3 regions of the Rothia sp. HMSC066H02 genome follow, and region 3 is predicted to be linked to each of the others. Evidence: riboswitches for the same ligand, from Rfam matches in the RefSeq annotation. Region 3 holds a riboswitch; each other region holds the start of a gene.

Region 1 (4,429 bases), on a different contig from region 3:
TGTGCGTGGGAGCTCCACGGAACGGTGAACGCCTCACCGCGCAGGCCCTCACCGTGACGCTTCACGTCACCGAACAGGATCGAGGGGCGGGTGCAACGCGAACCGTAGGACTGAACCCAGCCGTGGCGGGTGGTTGCGAAGCCGTCGAAGTTCTCAGCGAAGTACTGAACCATGTCGTTACGCTCAGCCTCACCGTGAACCAGCACGTCCAGGCCCAGCTCCTCCTGCAGCTTGATGACCGAGGCGATTTCGTCACGCAGGAAGCCGTTCAGCTCCTCAGCGGAAATCTTGCCCGCACGAGCCTCCGCACGGTGGCGGCGAATCTCAGCGGTCTGCGGGAAGGAGCCGATGGTGGTGGTCGGTAGCTTCGGCAGGTTCAAGTCAGCCTGAGCCTCACGGCGAACGTCAATGGTCGGGCGGTCGAAGTCCTCGGGAGTCACAGCTGCGGCGCGGGCACGAATCTCGTCGTTGTGCTTGCGCGGGTCAGCGGCGAAGCGAGCCAGCGCCTCATCAGCAGCCTTCAGCTCCGGCTCAACAGCGGCCTCACCCTCAGCCAGGCCACGAGCCAGCAGAGCAATCTCGGCGACCTTCTGATCGGCGAACGCCAGGCCGTCCACGGGAACCTCGGCGGGGTCTTCCAGAGCCAGGTCGTGCGGCACGTGCTGCAGGGAGGTCGAAGAAGCCACAGACACGGCACCCTCGGATGCGCCGGGCAGCGCCTCCAGAGTCTTCAGGGCGGCGCGAACATCGGCACGCCACACGTTGCGGCCGTTCACAACACCGGCAACCAGGTGCACACCAGCGGCAGAAATGGACTCCAACTCAGCCTTCGAGTACACGCCGTGCACCAGGTCAAGGTGCAGAGCCTCAATACCGGTACCCAGCAGTGCCGGCAGGTTCTCACGCAGGGAACCGTAGGGGCTGGTCACCAGAATCTGCGGGCGCTTCTCGCCGGTAGCCAGGGCACGGTAGGTGCGCTCGGCAAGCTGCGCAACCTTCGCGTTGTCGGCACGGTCCACGGTCAGGCCCGGCTCGTCCAGCTGAACCCACTCAACACCGCGCTCAGCCAACTGCTCCAGCACCTGAGCGTACGCGGCAACGAACTCATCCAGACGGTCAACGGGGGAGAAGTCCTCAGCGGAACCCTGCTCAGCCTTAGCGCCCAGCAGCAGGGTCAACGGGCCAACAATCTGCGGGCGAACCTTCACGCCAGCCTGCTTTGCGACCTCAAGCTGCTCGTCAATAGCCTCAAGGTTCAGCTTAATCTCGGTACCGGCACCAATCTCGGGCACCAGGTAGTGGTAGTTGGTGTCGAACCACTTAGTCATCTCCAGAGGAGGCAGGGTCTCGGTACCGCGCGCCAGTGCGAAGTAGCCGGGCAGATCCAGCAGACCGCGTGCGTCCTTAGCCTCAGCCAGACGCTCGGGAACCAGGGTGAACAGGCGAACCACGTCAAGCACCTGGTCGTAGTAGGAGAAGGTCGCCGGAATCGAGTAGTTATCAGCCTTCAGACCGGCGGCGGTCACGCGCTCGAAGTAGGTGCGCTGCACGTCAGCGGCGGTGTCCTGCAGCTCCTGCAGGGTTGCCTTGCCCTTCCAGAAAGCCTCCTGAGCCTTCTTCAGCTCGCGGAAGCGGCCCACGCGGGGGTAGCCAACAATGGTTGCGGCGGGGAATGCGGTGTTCGACATAATATTTTTTCCTTTACTGGGGATAGATGTGGGAGTCGGTTCCGGTGTTTTACCACCCGACTGTGGGTGGTGAAACGGAGAACTCAACAACTCCCGGAATATTTGTGGGGGAGAAAGTGGGAACGCATCCGACAAGGAGCGTTACGGGTTGGGTTAGGCGTATTCCAGTTCGCTCAGCGGCTGAGAGAAACGGTTGCTGTATCGGGGTAGGTCCAGCTGGTCCAGAACGTCCAGCACCGCGGCATGCTCGTTGAAGGTGAAGAAGTGCAGGCCCGGTGCGCCCGCATCCATCACGGCGCGGCACTGGTTCAGCGCGTAATCCACACCGATGCGGTGCAGCTCTGCGTTACTGGTTGCTGTCTCTAGGGCGTAGGCTAGGTCCGTCGGGACTTCCATGCCCGCCATCTGGCAGAGGTTCTGTAGGCGCTTCAGGGAGGTCACCGGCATGATGCCCGGAATAATCGGAATATCCACGCCTGCCAGGTGCGCCGAATCGACCAGGGCGCTATAGCGTTCATCCTCAAAGAACACCTGAGTAATCGCGAAATCTGCGCCGGCACGCTGCTTCGACAGCAGAATCTCAATATCCTGCAGCAGGGATGCGGACTCGGGGTGCTTCTGCGGGTACGCCGCCACACCAATCGACACCTTGCCAGCTGCCAGGTGGGCGAAATCTTCACGCTCCACGCGGCGAATCAGTTCCACCAGGTAGCGGGCGAAAGGAAGTTCAGAAACCTGACCTTCCTGAATATCACCGCGAAGAGCCAGGAAACCACGCACGCCCAGACCCAGAATCAGGCGGACTGCACGCTCCAGCTCGTGCACCGAATGGCCCGCACAAATCAGGTGAGCTAGCGGGGTGAGGGAGGTTTCATGCACCAGGTGGTCAAGTAGCGCGAGGGTCTTCTGGCGGCGCTTCGCGTCACCGGCGTAGGTGACTGACACGTAGTCGGGGTTGGTGCCCTCAAGCTCTGCAATGGTGTGGAGTAGCGACTCGCAGCTTGCGTGTGAGCGGGGTGGGAATAGCTCAAAAGAAAGAGCCGGGTGAACTGTCGTCATAACCTTCCTTCGTGTTCACCCGATAGATACGCACCGGGAGGGTGCGTGAATTCTTCTGCAGGATGCGCTGTACCGGTTTGTGGGTACGACTCATCAAGGGGTGCCGAAGGGTATTCTTCTCTATCGGTTCTGGCGGGAGCACCTTGTCCGTACCCTGCACCGTGACGGTGGGGGATACTGGCGAGGTTGCTGCGACGTCTACGAGCCAGATCTCTCGGTCGCTCTTGATAGATAACGCTTTCACTCTACCCACTGCCTCCGAGGGTGCGCAAGGGATGCGGCGGTTGATGTCCTAATATTTCTGGACATGACATCGGGGGCGAAATATGAACTTAATATGACTGACTATGACGAAGGGTGCTGGGGGCGTTGCGGGTAGAGCTGTCGGCTGACCCCTGGATGCCTGAAAATATCACAGATACGCCTGCTTAATATTCTTGGACACGCACGAATATGTGTGTTTTATATTTCATTGAAGAGTAGAGTTAGTTAGCAAAGTACAGCCGTGCTTCATTAACTGCTCATCGAGGAGTTGTAGGGCTCAAAGATGAGTTCAATACGACTTTGCGAGCGTGGTGAGAATGAAAAAGCTATTTTCTTCTATACTCTGGTCTTTCCGCCTAGCCTGGAAAACCTGTCCTGGGACCCTAGTGAGCGTCGCCCTATCGCTAGCCGTCGTAGCCTGCATTCCCCTGAGCCAATCCTTGCTAATCGGTAATACAGTATCAGCCTTGAGCGGTTCAAATGGTGGCACAGCATGGATTTATATTGTTGCTCTTGCCCTTGTCGTTGGAATTAATATCATTGCTCAACGCTGGGTAAGAAGTAACATGCTTATCCTCAAATCAAAGATGAACTATCGGGTTCACCGCATGTTAAATAACAGGTTATCTACATTTCCGTTGTCTGATATAGGTAGCACAAAATCACAGGAAGATATACGTGCTGCAAGAGAGGCAATATCGAAACAGGAATTGCAGGTTCACACCATGTCAGTTATGACACTGGTGAGTTCCTTTGCGATGGTTTTCCTCCTCTGTTTTAATATTGCAAACGTCAGCATGGTGGCAGCAATTTTTGCGGCACTGTGTTCACTACCCCTATCTATTGCAATGGTAATCCTCGCTAAACGTGATTACGCTATATACACCCTAATGTACGAGGACTATCGGGTAGAGAACTACTATCTAGACAATCTGATAGCTCAAAGTCGCGCCCAAGAACTTCACCTCATGAGAGCCTCCCGATTTTTCTCGCAACGCGTAGCGTCCTGGCGACGCCGGGCAGCCGGTAGGGAATTGAGCCTTGAAAGTGTTAGAGGAATCATCTCCATAGTTGCAGGGCTACTCTGCTCTGTCTTACTCTTTGCGTCCCTGTACTTCCTTGTGGATTCAGGCGCCGATATATCGTATGTGGCCGGATCGCTGATTGGCATCATCGCCTGTGTTAACGCGACCCAAGAGGTGGGATATTCATTCGGCCAGATTATTAATGGAGCATTATCTGTTCAGCAATTCCGAAGGGTATGCGACTCTGATACTTACGACCATGCTTCTGAGATAAAAACTTCTAACCCTAACCGTGAAAATATTTCAAAAATTATATGCAAAGATGTATCCGTTCAGTATGAGGGCGCGTCGTCTTTTGCGCTTAAAGATATTAATCTTGAGCTGATGAATAAT
Region 2 (4,429 bases), on a different contig from region 3:
GCGGTCTCGTGCTTAATGCCGGACTCCTCCTCGACAATCTTCACAGCCTCTTCGGGGTTCTTCTTAGCCCAGGCGCGAGCGTACTCGTACACGTCCACGATGGTCTGTGCGGCGGTCGGGTTGGACTGAATGAACTTCTCGGTCGCGTTCAGGAATCCGTAGGTGTTGAAGTTCAGGTTGCGGTAGAAGAGCACGTCGCCGCTTTCCACCTCGGCGGCAGCCATGATCGGGTCCAGGCCGCTCCACGCGTTGACCTGACCGTTATCCAGGGCGGTGCGGCCGTCGGCGTGCTGCAGGTTCTGAATGGTCAGATCCGATGCGGAAATGCCCTCCTGCTTGAGTGCCTGCAACAGCAGGAAGTACGGGTCGGTACCCTTGGTCACGGCAACGGTCTTACCCTTCAGGTCCGCGACCTTGGTGATACCCGAATCCTTGCGGGTCACCAGAGCCGACCACTCCGGCTGCGAGTACAGGCTGATGACCTTGATGGGGGAGCCGTTAGCGCGTGCCAGCAGCGCCGCCGAACCGGCGGTCGAGCCGACATCAATGTTGCCGCTACGCAGCGCCTCATTCGCCTTGTTAGAGCCAGCCGACTTGACCCACTCAACCTTCTTACCCTCGGCGGCAAGGGCGGTCTCAAGCCAACCCTTCTTGCGGATAATCAGGGACAGCGGGTTGTAGGTCGCGTAGTCGATGGTCACGGTGTTCTTGTCGCCACCACCGGCAGCACCGGAGGCGCTAGCGGAACCGGAACCTTCACCGGCGCAAGCGCTGAGCAGAGTAGCAAAAGCGGCGGCTGCGGCAAGGGACTTGAGGGCGGTACGGCGAGACGGGGAGTAAGTCATGATGAAATCTTTTCGCTTCTGAAGATGATGATGTGATGTGTAAGAAATGCGTTTCGTGGCGGCTTTAGGCGTTATCTTCCACGCCGAGCTCAGCCAGCAGTTCGCTGCGCAGCGCCGTGATCTCTGCATCGGCGCGGTCACGCGGGTGAGAACGGTCAACGGTCACAATGCGCTGGATGGTGGCGGGCGCCTCCGGGGTGTCCTTACCGAGGACAATCACCCGGTCAGAGAGGTACAGCGCCTCTTCCACATCGTGGGTGACCAGCAGAATCGTGGTCGGGTCTTGACGGTGCACGTCCAACAGCAAATCCTGCATGTTGATGCGGGTCAGCGCGTCCAGAGCACCGAAGGGCTCGTCGAGCAGCAGCACGCCGGGGTTGCGTGCGAGCGCTCGCGCCAGGGACACGCGCTGAGCCATACCGCCTGAAATTTCCTTGGGACGGTGGGTTGCGTATTCGCCCAGGCCGACCAGGTCGAGCAGGCGCGCTACGGATGCTGTGCCTTCAGATTTTTTGGTGCCCTGCGGCAGTCCGAGCGCCACGTTGTCGGCGACGGTGCGCCAGGGGAGCAGACGCGGTTCCTGAAAGCCGATAGCTACGCGGGGGTCGAGGCCGGTCACTGCCTTCTCGCCGATACGTACGGTACCTGCGGTGATGCGGTTCAGGCCTGCTGCTGCACGCAGGAGGGTGGATTTGCCGCATCCGGAGGATCCGATGACGGAGATAATCTCGCCGGGGGCTGCGGTGAAGGAGACTCCGCGAAGAACTTCGTGGGTTCCGCCGGGCACGGGGAAAGACTGTCCGACGCCTTCAAAGCTCAAGGGGACGGCGGCGGTGGATACGGCACGGCGGCCGTTCTTTTCACTGGTGGGTACGTCAGTTACTGCACTGTTGAGTGTCATGTCACTTCCATCGTTCCTGGCGTTAGCACCGGGGGCGGAAGAATCCGTGCCGGTTGCTGCGACGTCGTGGAGCCAGGTCTCTCAGTCGCTCTGGATGGTTTGCTTCTCCCACCCTATGGGCTGTGGCGTGCCTCAATCAACCCGGCGGGCGCGTATGAATTTCTATGACCGTATATTTCGCATTTATCACGAAATATTTCGGTTCCACGTCACAAAAAGATTTTTTCGTCACAAACGTGACCTCCCTCCCGCGCGCCCCGTACACTCAAACCACGAGATCATGAGTCCCGGCGCTAAGCTCTGGCTGGCCGGGCGGCAACCCTCTCCCGTAGCGGGGTGCCCCAGATGATGATCTGGCCTCAATGAAAAGAGGCAAGTACGGCGCGAACGCGCCACCTGCACGAAGGCCACCACCGAACGCAGAAGGCAAGAAGGAGGCGGCGCGCGGGGTGCAGGGCACTAACCCGATCGTCCCCGATCATTCGCGAAAGGAAAATCGATGGCTGAGCAGAAGAAGCGCATCGTAGTTAACGCATTCGAAATGACCTGCATTGGTCACCAGAGCTTCGACCTCTGGCGTCACCCGCGCTCCCGCGCAACCGAGTACAACACCATCAAGTACTGGACTGACCTGGCTAAGACTCTTGAGCGCGGCCTGTTTGACGCCGTGTTCATCGCTGACGTTGTTGGTATCTACGACGTGTACAAGAACTCTGCCGCTCCCGCCATTGAGGGTGCCGCTCAGGTTCCCGTGAATGACCCCGCAACCCAGATTTCTGCAATGGCTGCAGTGACCGAGCACCTCGGCTTCGGCGTGACTGCTGCCGCTACTTTCGAGCAGCCCTACACCCTGGCTCGCCGCTACGCCTCCCTCGACCACCTCACCGAGGGCCGCGTCGGCTTCAACGTGGTGACTTCTTACCTGCCGTCGGCTGCTGAGAACCAGGGCCTGCCCACCCAGATTCCGCACGATGAGCGCTACGATATCGCTGACGAGTTCCTGGACGTCTGCTACAAGCTGTGGGAAGGCTCCTGGGAAGACGGCGCAGTCATCAAGGACCGCGAGCGCGGCGTCTACGCTGACCCCTCCAAGGTCCACCCGATTGGTCACAAGGGTAAGTACTTCTCCGTGCCCGGCATCTCCCTGACCGAGCCGAGCCCGCAGCGCACCCCCGTGATTTTCCAGGCTGGCGCATCCAGCCGCGGTCAGAAGTTCTCCGGTAAGCACGCTGAGGCTGTGTTCATCAGCGCCCTGCGCCCGGACCTGACCCGCGTTGTGACCGACCGTATTCGCACCGCTGCCGAGGAGCAGGGCCGTAGCCGCGACGACGTCAAGATCCTCGCAATGCTCTCCGTCATCGTGGATGAGACCGAAGAGAAGGCAAAGGCAAAGTACGAGGAGTACAAGAAGTACATCAACCTCGACTCTGCACAGGCTATCATCGGCGGCTGGTCCGGTGTTGACCTGTCCCAGTTCGACGAGGACGAGGTCCTGAACTACGTGCAGACCGAGTCGATTCAGTCCTTCCTGACCCCCTTCACCCTGCAGGCGAAGGACAAGAAGTGGACCCGCAAGGCCATCGCTGAGCACACCACCCTTGGCGGCATGGGCGATGTCATTGTTGGTGACCCGGTTCAGGTTGCTGACGAGCTGGAGCGTTGGATCGACGAGGGTGGCCTGGACGGCATCAACCTGGCATACCACGTCTCCCCGGGCTCCTTCGAGGACTTCATTGAGTACGTTGTTCCCGAGCTGCAGAAGCGCGGCCGCTACCGCACCGAGTACGAGGGCAACACCCTGCGTGAGAACATCTTCGGTAAGGGCCACACCAAGGTTGCTGACTCCCACCCGGCGGCTAAGTACCGCGGCGCATACGTGGGCAAGCCTTCCGCGGCTGACACCCCGGCTCGCGCAATCGCTGAATAAGCGTTGCCGCTGATGCGTACCGTGTAGGTTCGCTCAAACTTAACGATTGAAAACAAGAACGCCCGTTCTGCTGGAGGATTTGTATCCCCGGCAGAGCGGGCGTTTCTTTGCGCTGTGCTTTCTTGATGCGGCACTTTCTTGACGTGGCGCGTTCTTTATACTGGGTGGCATGACTGAACTAAACCATGATGACCGCTGCCCCTGCTCGAGCGGCGAGGTGTACGGCGCCTGCTGCGGCAGGTTCCTGGGCGAGTTTGCCGCCTCCGGCACGTTGACTGCTCCCGCGCCGGAGCAGCTGATGTGCTCGCGTTTTACCGCGTTTGCGACAGGGGATGCGGCGTACTTGCTGGCGAGCTGGCATCCGAGTACTCGCCCGGCGACGCTGGAGTTGGAGGATGATATCCGCTGGTATCGCCTGGATATTCTGGGTGCTTCGGGTGGCCCGTTTGATGCATCCGGTACGGTGGAGTTCGTTGCGTATTACCGTTCGGTGCCGGGTATTCCTGCGGAGGAGCGGGTGAAGGGTAGCATGCATGAGCTGTCGCGCTTTGAGAAGGTGGGCGGCGCCTGGTTCTATGTGGATGGAGACGTCCGCTAAATCTCGTCACTTTCCCTGCCTCTCGTACATGCTGAGTGCGGGCATAGAAGAAATGGCAGAATCATTCCGAAACCGGAACGATTCTGCCATTCCTTGTTTTAGTTAGCTTCTGTCTTTTAGAAGATTTTCAAAGTTAGCCTGAGATATCAGCCAGACCA
Region 3 (4,429 bases):
GACTTTAGCGGGAGGTCATACCTCATCACTCCTAGATTCAAGGTTTCCATCAGTGTAGCACGGCTCACGGAATGCTGTGATTAAATTTTTTTGATTTTATTCGAAGAAGTTAAAACGATCCCCCGTTATTCGATCGGAATGCCCCACCAAGTGCATAGACACCAAGAGAAATTGCGACTGCACATGCACTCATGACGGCTATACCGCTATACCCCGGAAACTGCGTAAGTAATGTACCGCCAACGGCACCGCTGATAGTTGTTCCAGCGTACATTGCCGTGTTTGAGAGGGATGATACAGTACCGCGAGCTATAGCGGTATGGCTTTGTAGCTCTCCCATGAGGACGGGGAGCATAATTCCTCCGAGAAAAAGTGCAAGAGTAAAAATACCTAAAGCAGTCCAGAAATTAGCTGTCAATGACGCCGAGAGATACACAATACTGAGTGCCATAAGTCCCATGAGCATAGTCTTCTGCGTACCTATATGTGCGACGAATCGTGACCCTGTGAGGGAGCCTAGAGCGTTGCCACATCCGATTACAAGCATGGCGAAACCGATGGTTGTCTGCGATGCCCCAAAGTCTCGCGCGAACCATGAACCTATGAAAGATAGAGATGCGAATACTCCTGTCTGGAAAATCAGGTACGCCAGGAGGGATAGCAAAAGTGAAGGGGCTTTTAAAACGTGCAGGTAGGGAGTCAGAAAATTTCCATCTTGCGCTGCAGACACAGGGGGAATGCTGGGAAAACGTGAATAGAGTATACCCAAGAGAAGAAGAGACGCTGCGGCGATTGCAAAAAATGGTATCTGCCATCCATAAGTAGAGAGGAAAGAACCTACAGGAATACCGGCGATTTGGGCTATGGCAAGTCCAGCCGTTGCATACCCCATAGTTTTAATAATGGCTTGTTTCGGCACTGTCATGGGGATAGATGCCCAAATCTGCGGTGAGATCAGAGAAGCGAACACTCCCGCAAGAAACCGGGCGGTAAAAAGAGACCAAAACCCCCATGCTAAACCGCATAAGCCCGTAAAAAGCGTAAAGCCGATGGACCCGGTAAGAATAATGCGCCTGCGATCAACGCGGTCTGACAGCGGGCCTGCAATGAGTGCGAAAATTGCATACCCTAAAGCGTATGCAGAGACGAACCACCCTGATTGTTCTGTGCTGGTGTTGAACTCCTTGCTGAGTAGCGGAAGCAGAGGGGCAGTGAGAAAAGTATCTGTGCCGATGACAAAGAGAGTGCTGAATGAGACAAGCCGCATGGTTGCCTCAGAATTTTGAGGTAGCTGATGAGATGTATTGTGAGAACTCATTGTGCATCCTTTCATGTTATTTCTATGTTCGTCGAAATTAGAATAAATCTATATTATGCTAAAGGGCAAGCCCAAGATGTAATATTCTGTCACAGAGTCATGAAGGCTCAATACGTTATGCGAAAAACCCGGAAAGGCGTGGTTATGGGTAAGGAACGGCTGTATCACCCCACCTCTGATGACGTGACGTTGGATCGTGTCCTTGGCGCATTGTCAGACCCCATTCGACGAGATGTTCTCGCCCGTATCGCAGACCACGGGCCACAGTTCTGCGGTGATTTTGACTATGGAATCGCCAAATCTACGATGTCTTATCATTTCAAAGTGCTCCGAGAATCAGGGCTCATGCACACCGAAGTGCTGGGAACGCACCGTAAAATTACACGCCGAGACAGCGTGATTGAGAATCTTTTCCCCGGTCTTTTAGACTCTGTTGGACTACCACCGGGTCAAGGCCAATGGGGCGAATCTGCTGCGGATACTACAGGTGCCTGACTCGGCTAATCGGGTTGAGAGTATGCGAACCCCTAAAATGAGGTCAGAGCAAAGGCAATTCATAAAACGTCATCTTTGCAATGAAGCGTCTTAAAGTGTCGCGCACTCCTAAAACCCTTGACCCCGCGCAACCGATTATGACACCCTAATGACAGGTCAAGAGCGCCAGCGACAAGCCCCAGCTAGCTGGCCGGCAACCCTCCTCCGCGGTGGGGTGCCCTGGGTGAAGACCGGGCGTTACGCACAAGCGTGACGCAAGCGCGGGACCGATGTGACCGAATCCGGTACATCAATCGTGACAGGACAACTCAACGACGATTCCTGTACCGCTCGGCATGCGGCCCCCTAACTATCCCCTTAGGAGAGCCAAGCATGAGCAACAACACTACCGTCCCGACTCCCGCCAACCCCGCCGGTTGGAAGTTCGAAACCCGCCAGATTCACGCGGGACAGGCACCGGATGCCGTAACGGGAGCTCGGGCACTACCCATCTACCAGACCACTTCCTTCGTCTTTGACAGTGCAGAGCAAGCTGCAAACCGCTTCGCTCTCGCCGAGCTGGGCCCCATCTACACCCGCCTCAACAACCCCACCCAGGAAGTTATCGAGAACCGCATCGCCTCCCTCGAGGGCGGCGTCGGCGCGCTCCTGCTGGCCTCCGGTCAGGCAGCTATCACCTACGCAATCCTGAACATTGCCGGCGCCGGCGACCACGTGGTCGCTTCGCCCTCCGTGTACGGCGGCACCTACAACCTGCTCAAGTACACCCTCGCCGATCTCGGCATCGAAACCACCTTCGTTGAGAATCCTGACAACCTCGACGAGTGGCGCGCTGCGGTTCGCCCCAACACCAAGCTGTTCTACGGCGAGTCCGTGCCCAACCCCCGCAACGACGTGCTCGATATTGAGCCCATCGCCGCAATTGCCCACGAAAACGGCGTGCCCCTGATCGTGGACAACACCGTGCCCACCCCCTACCTGCTGCGCCCCATCGAGCACGGTGCGGATGTGGTCGTTCACTCGGCCACCAAGTACCTGGGCGGCCACGGCACCTCCATCGGCGGTGTGATTGTGGACTCCGGTAACTTCGACTACGGCGCAGACCCCGAGAAGTTCCCCAAGTTCAACCAGCCTGCCCCCGGCTACCACGGCCTGGTCTACGCACGCGATTTGGGTAAGGACTCCGCGTTCGGCGCGAACCTCTCCTACATTCTGAAGGCCCGCGTTTCGCTGCTGCGTGACACCGGTGCCGCCATCTCGCCGACCAACGCCTTCAACATCGGCATCGGCCTGGAGACCCTCTCCCTGCGCATCGAGCGCCACATCGAGAACGCCACCAAGGTCGCTCGCTGGCTCGAAGCCAACCCGCAGGTCGACCGTGTTATCTGGGCTGGCTTGGAATCCTCTCCCTGGTACGAGCGCGCACAGAAGTACCTGCCCAAGGGCCCCGGTGCGGTTGTCGGTTTCACCCTCAAGGGCGCAACCCTGGAGCAGACCCGTGACTTCGTGGACGCCCTGAAGCTGCACTCGAACGTGGCCAATATTGGTGACGTGCGCTCGCTCGTGATTCACCCGGCCTCCACCACCCACTCCCAGCTGTCCGCCGAGGAGCTGGAGAAGATTGGCGTGTACCCGAACTTCGTGCGCCTCTCCGTCGGCATCGAGAACATCGACGATATTCTCGCCGACCTGCAGCTGGGCTTCGACACCCTCTCCTAAACGGTGACGCACCCGCAGGTGGACCGGCAAGCTACGGCTTTTCGGTCCACCTGCGGATTCCCCGTTACGGAGCATTTCATAAGCGCGCGGCACCGCCGCCTCGCTGCCTCAACCCGCAGACTCAACTGCAGATTCAACCCGCAGACGAGTACCCCGCTCACACCCGGCACCACCTCGCCGGCCAACCCAGTGAAGGGAACCCCCATGACCGCCCAGAGCACTAGCCAGTCCGGCACCACCCAGCCCGGCACTATCAACCAGCCTGTTACCGCGCCCATCCCCGTGGCAGGCACCCAGCGCGAACACCCCGAAGCGCAAGGCTACCTGCGTCAGCTGAACATCGGCGACCTGGAGCTCGAATCCGGCGTAACCCTGCCGCAGGTCACCATCGGCTACGAAACCTGGGGCACCCTCAACGAGGCTGGCGATAACGCCATCCTGATCCTGCACGCGCTCACCGGTGACACGCATGTCTCCCGCGGCGTCCCCACCCCCGACATGCCCGCCCCGCTGATTCGCGCTATCGAATCGGACGGCTGGTGGGAAGGCATCGTGGGCCCCGGCTCGGTCGTGGACACCAACCGCTACTTCGTGATTGCTCCCAATATTTTGGGTGGCTGCTACGGTTCTACCGGTCCGTCGAGCATCGTCCCCGAGGGCTACCCGGGCGCTGGTGAGCACTGGGGTTCCCGCTTCCCGCAGGTGAGCATTCGCGACTCCGTACGTGCGGAGGCGCGTCTGGCGCGTGCACTGGGCGTGACGAGCTTCCGCTACGTGATTGGTGGTTCCCTCGGTGGTGCTCGCGCCCTGGAGTGGGCGGCAACTAACCCCGAGCTGGTGCGCGGATGCGCGGTCATTGCCTCCGGTCCTTCGACTACGGCGGAGCAGATTTCCTGG

Evidence for each region. Region 3 has a riboswitch for S-adenosylmethionine ahead of HMPREF2999_RS04995 (bifunctional o-acetylhomoserine/o-acetylserine sulfhydrylase). Riboswitches for the same ligand answer to the same signal wherever they lie in the genome.
Region 1: another riboswitch for S-adenosylmethionine. It lies ahead of HMPREF2999_RS04185 (methylenetetrahydrofolate reductase); the one in region 3 lies ahead of HMPREF2999_RS04995 (bifunctional o-acetylhomoserine/o-acetylserine sulfhydrylase).
Region 2: another riboswitch for S-adenosylmethionine. It lies ahead of HMPREF2999_RS02375 (LLM class flavin-dependent oxidoreductase); the one in region 3 lies ahead of HMPREF2999_RS04995 (bifunctional o-acetylhomoserine/o-acetylserine sulfhydrylase).

The regions. Positions count from the first base shown of each region.
Region 1 is NZ_KV818674.1:92,730-97,158, forward strand. Features, by position in the region: gene metE (5-methyltetrahydropteroyltriglutamate--homocysteine S-methyltransferase) at 1-1,688, opposite strand, end outside; gene HMPREF2999_RS04185 (methylenetetrahydrofolate reductase) at 1,842-2,747, opposite strand; SAM riboswitch class I at 2,865-2,981, opposite strand; partial or broken gene HMPREF2999_RS04190 (ATP-binding cassette domain-containing protein) at 3,398-4,429, shown strand, end outside.
Region 2 is NZ_KV818672.1:67,146-71,574, reverse strand. Features, by position in the region: gene HMPREF2999_RS02385 (aliphatic sulfonate ABC transporter substrate-binding protein) at 1-845, opposite strand, end outside; gene HMPREF2999_RS02380 (ABC transporter ATP-binding protein) at 910-1,746, opposite strand; SAM riboswitch class I at 1,751-1,847, opposite strand; SAM riboswitch class IV at 2,023-2,131, shown strand; gene HMPREF2999_RS02375 (LLM class flavin-dependent oxidoreductase) at 2,246-3,673, shown strand; gene HMPREF2999_RS02370 (YchJ family protein) at 3,843-4,271, shown strand.
Region 3 is NZ_KV818683.1:198,867-203,295, forward strand. Features, by position in the region: gene HMPREF2999_RS04990 (MFS transporter) at 110-1,318, opposite strand; gene HMPREF2999_RS09290 (ArsR/SmtB family transcription factor) at 1,463-1,813, shown strand; SAM riboswitch class IV at 1,968-2,080, shown strand; gene HMPREF2999_RS04995 (bifunctional o-acetylhomoserine/o-acetylserine sulfhydrylase) at 2,186-3,532, shown strand; gene HMPREF2999_RS05000 (homoserine O-acetyltransferase MetX) at 3,737-4,429, shown strand, end outside.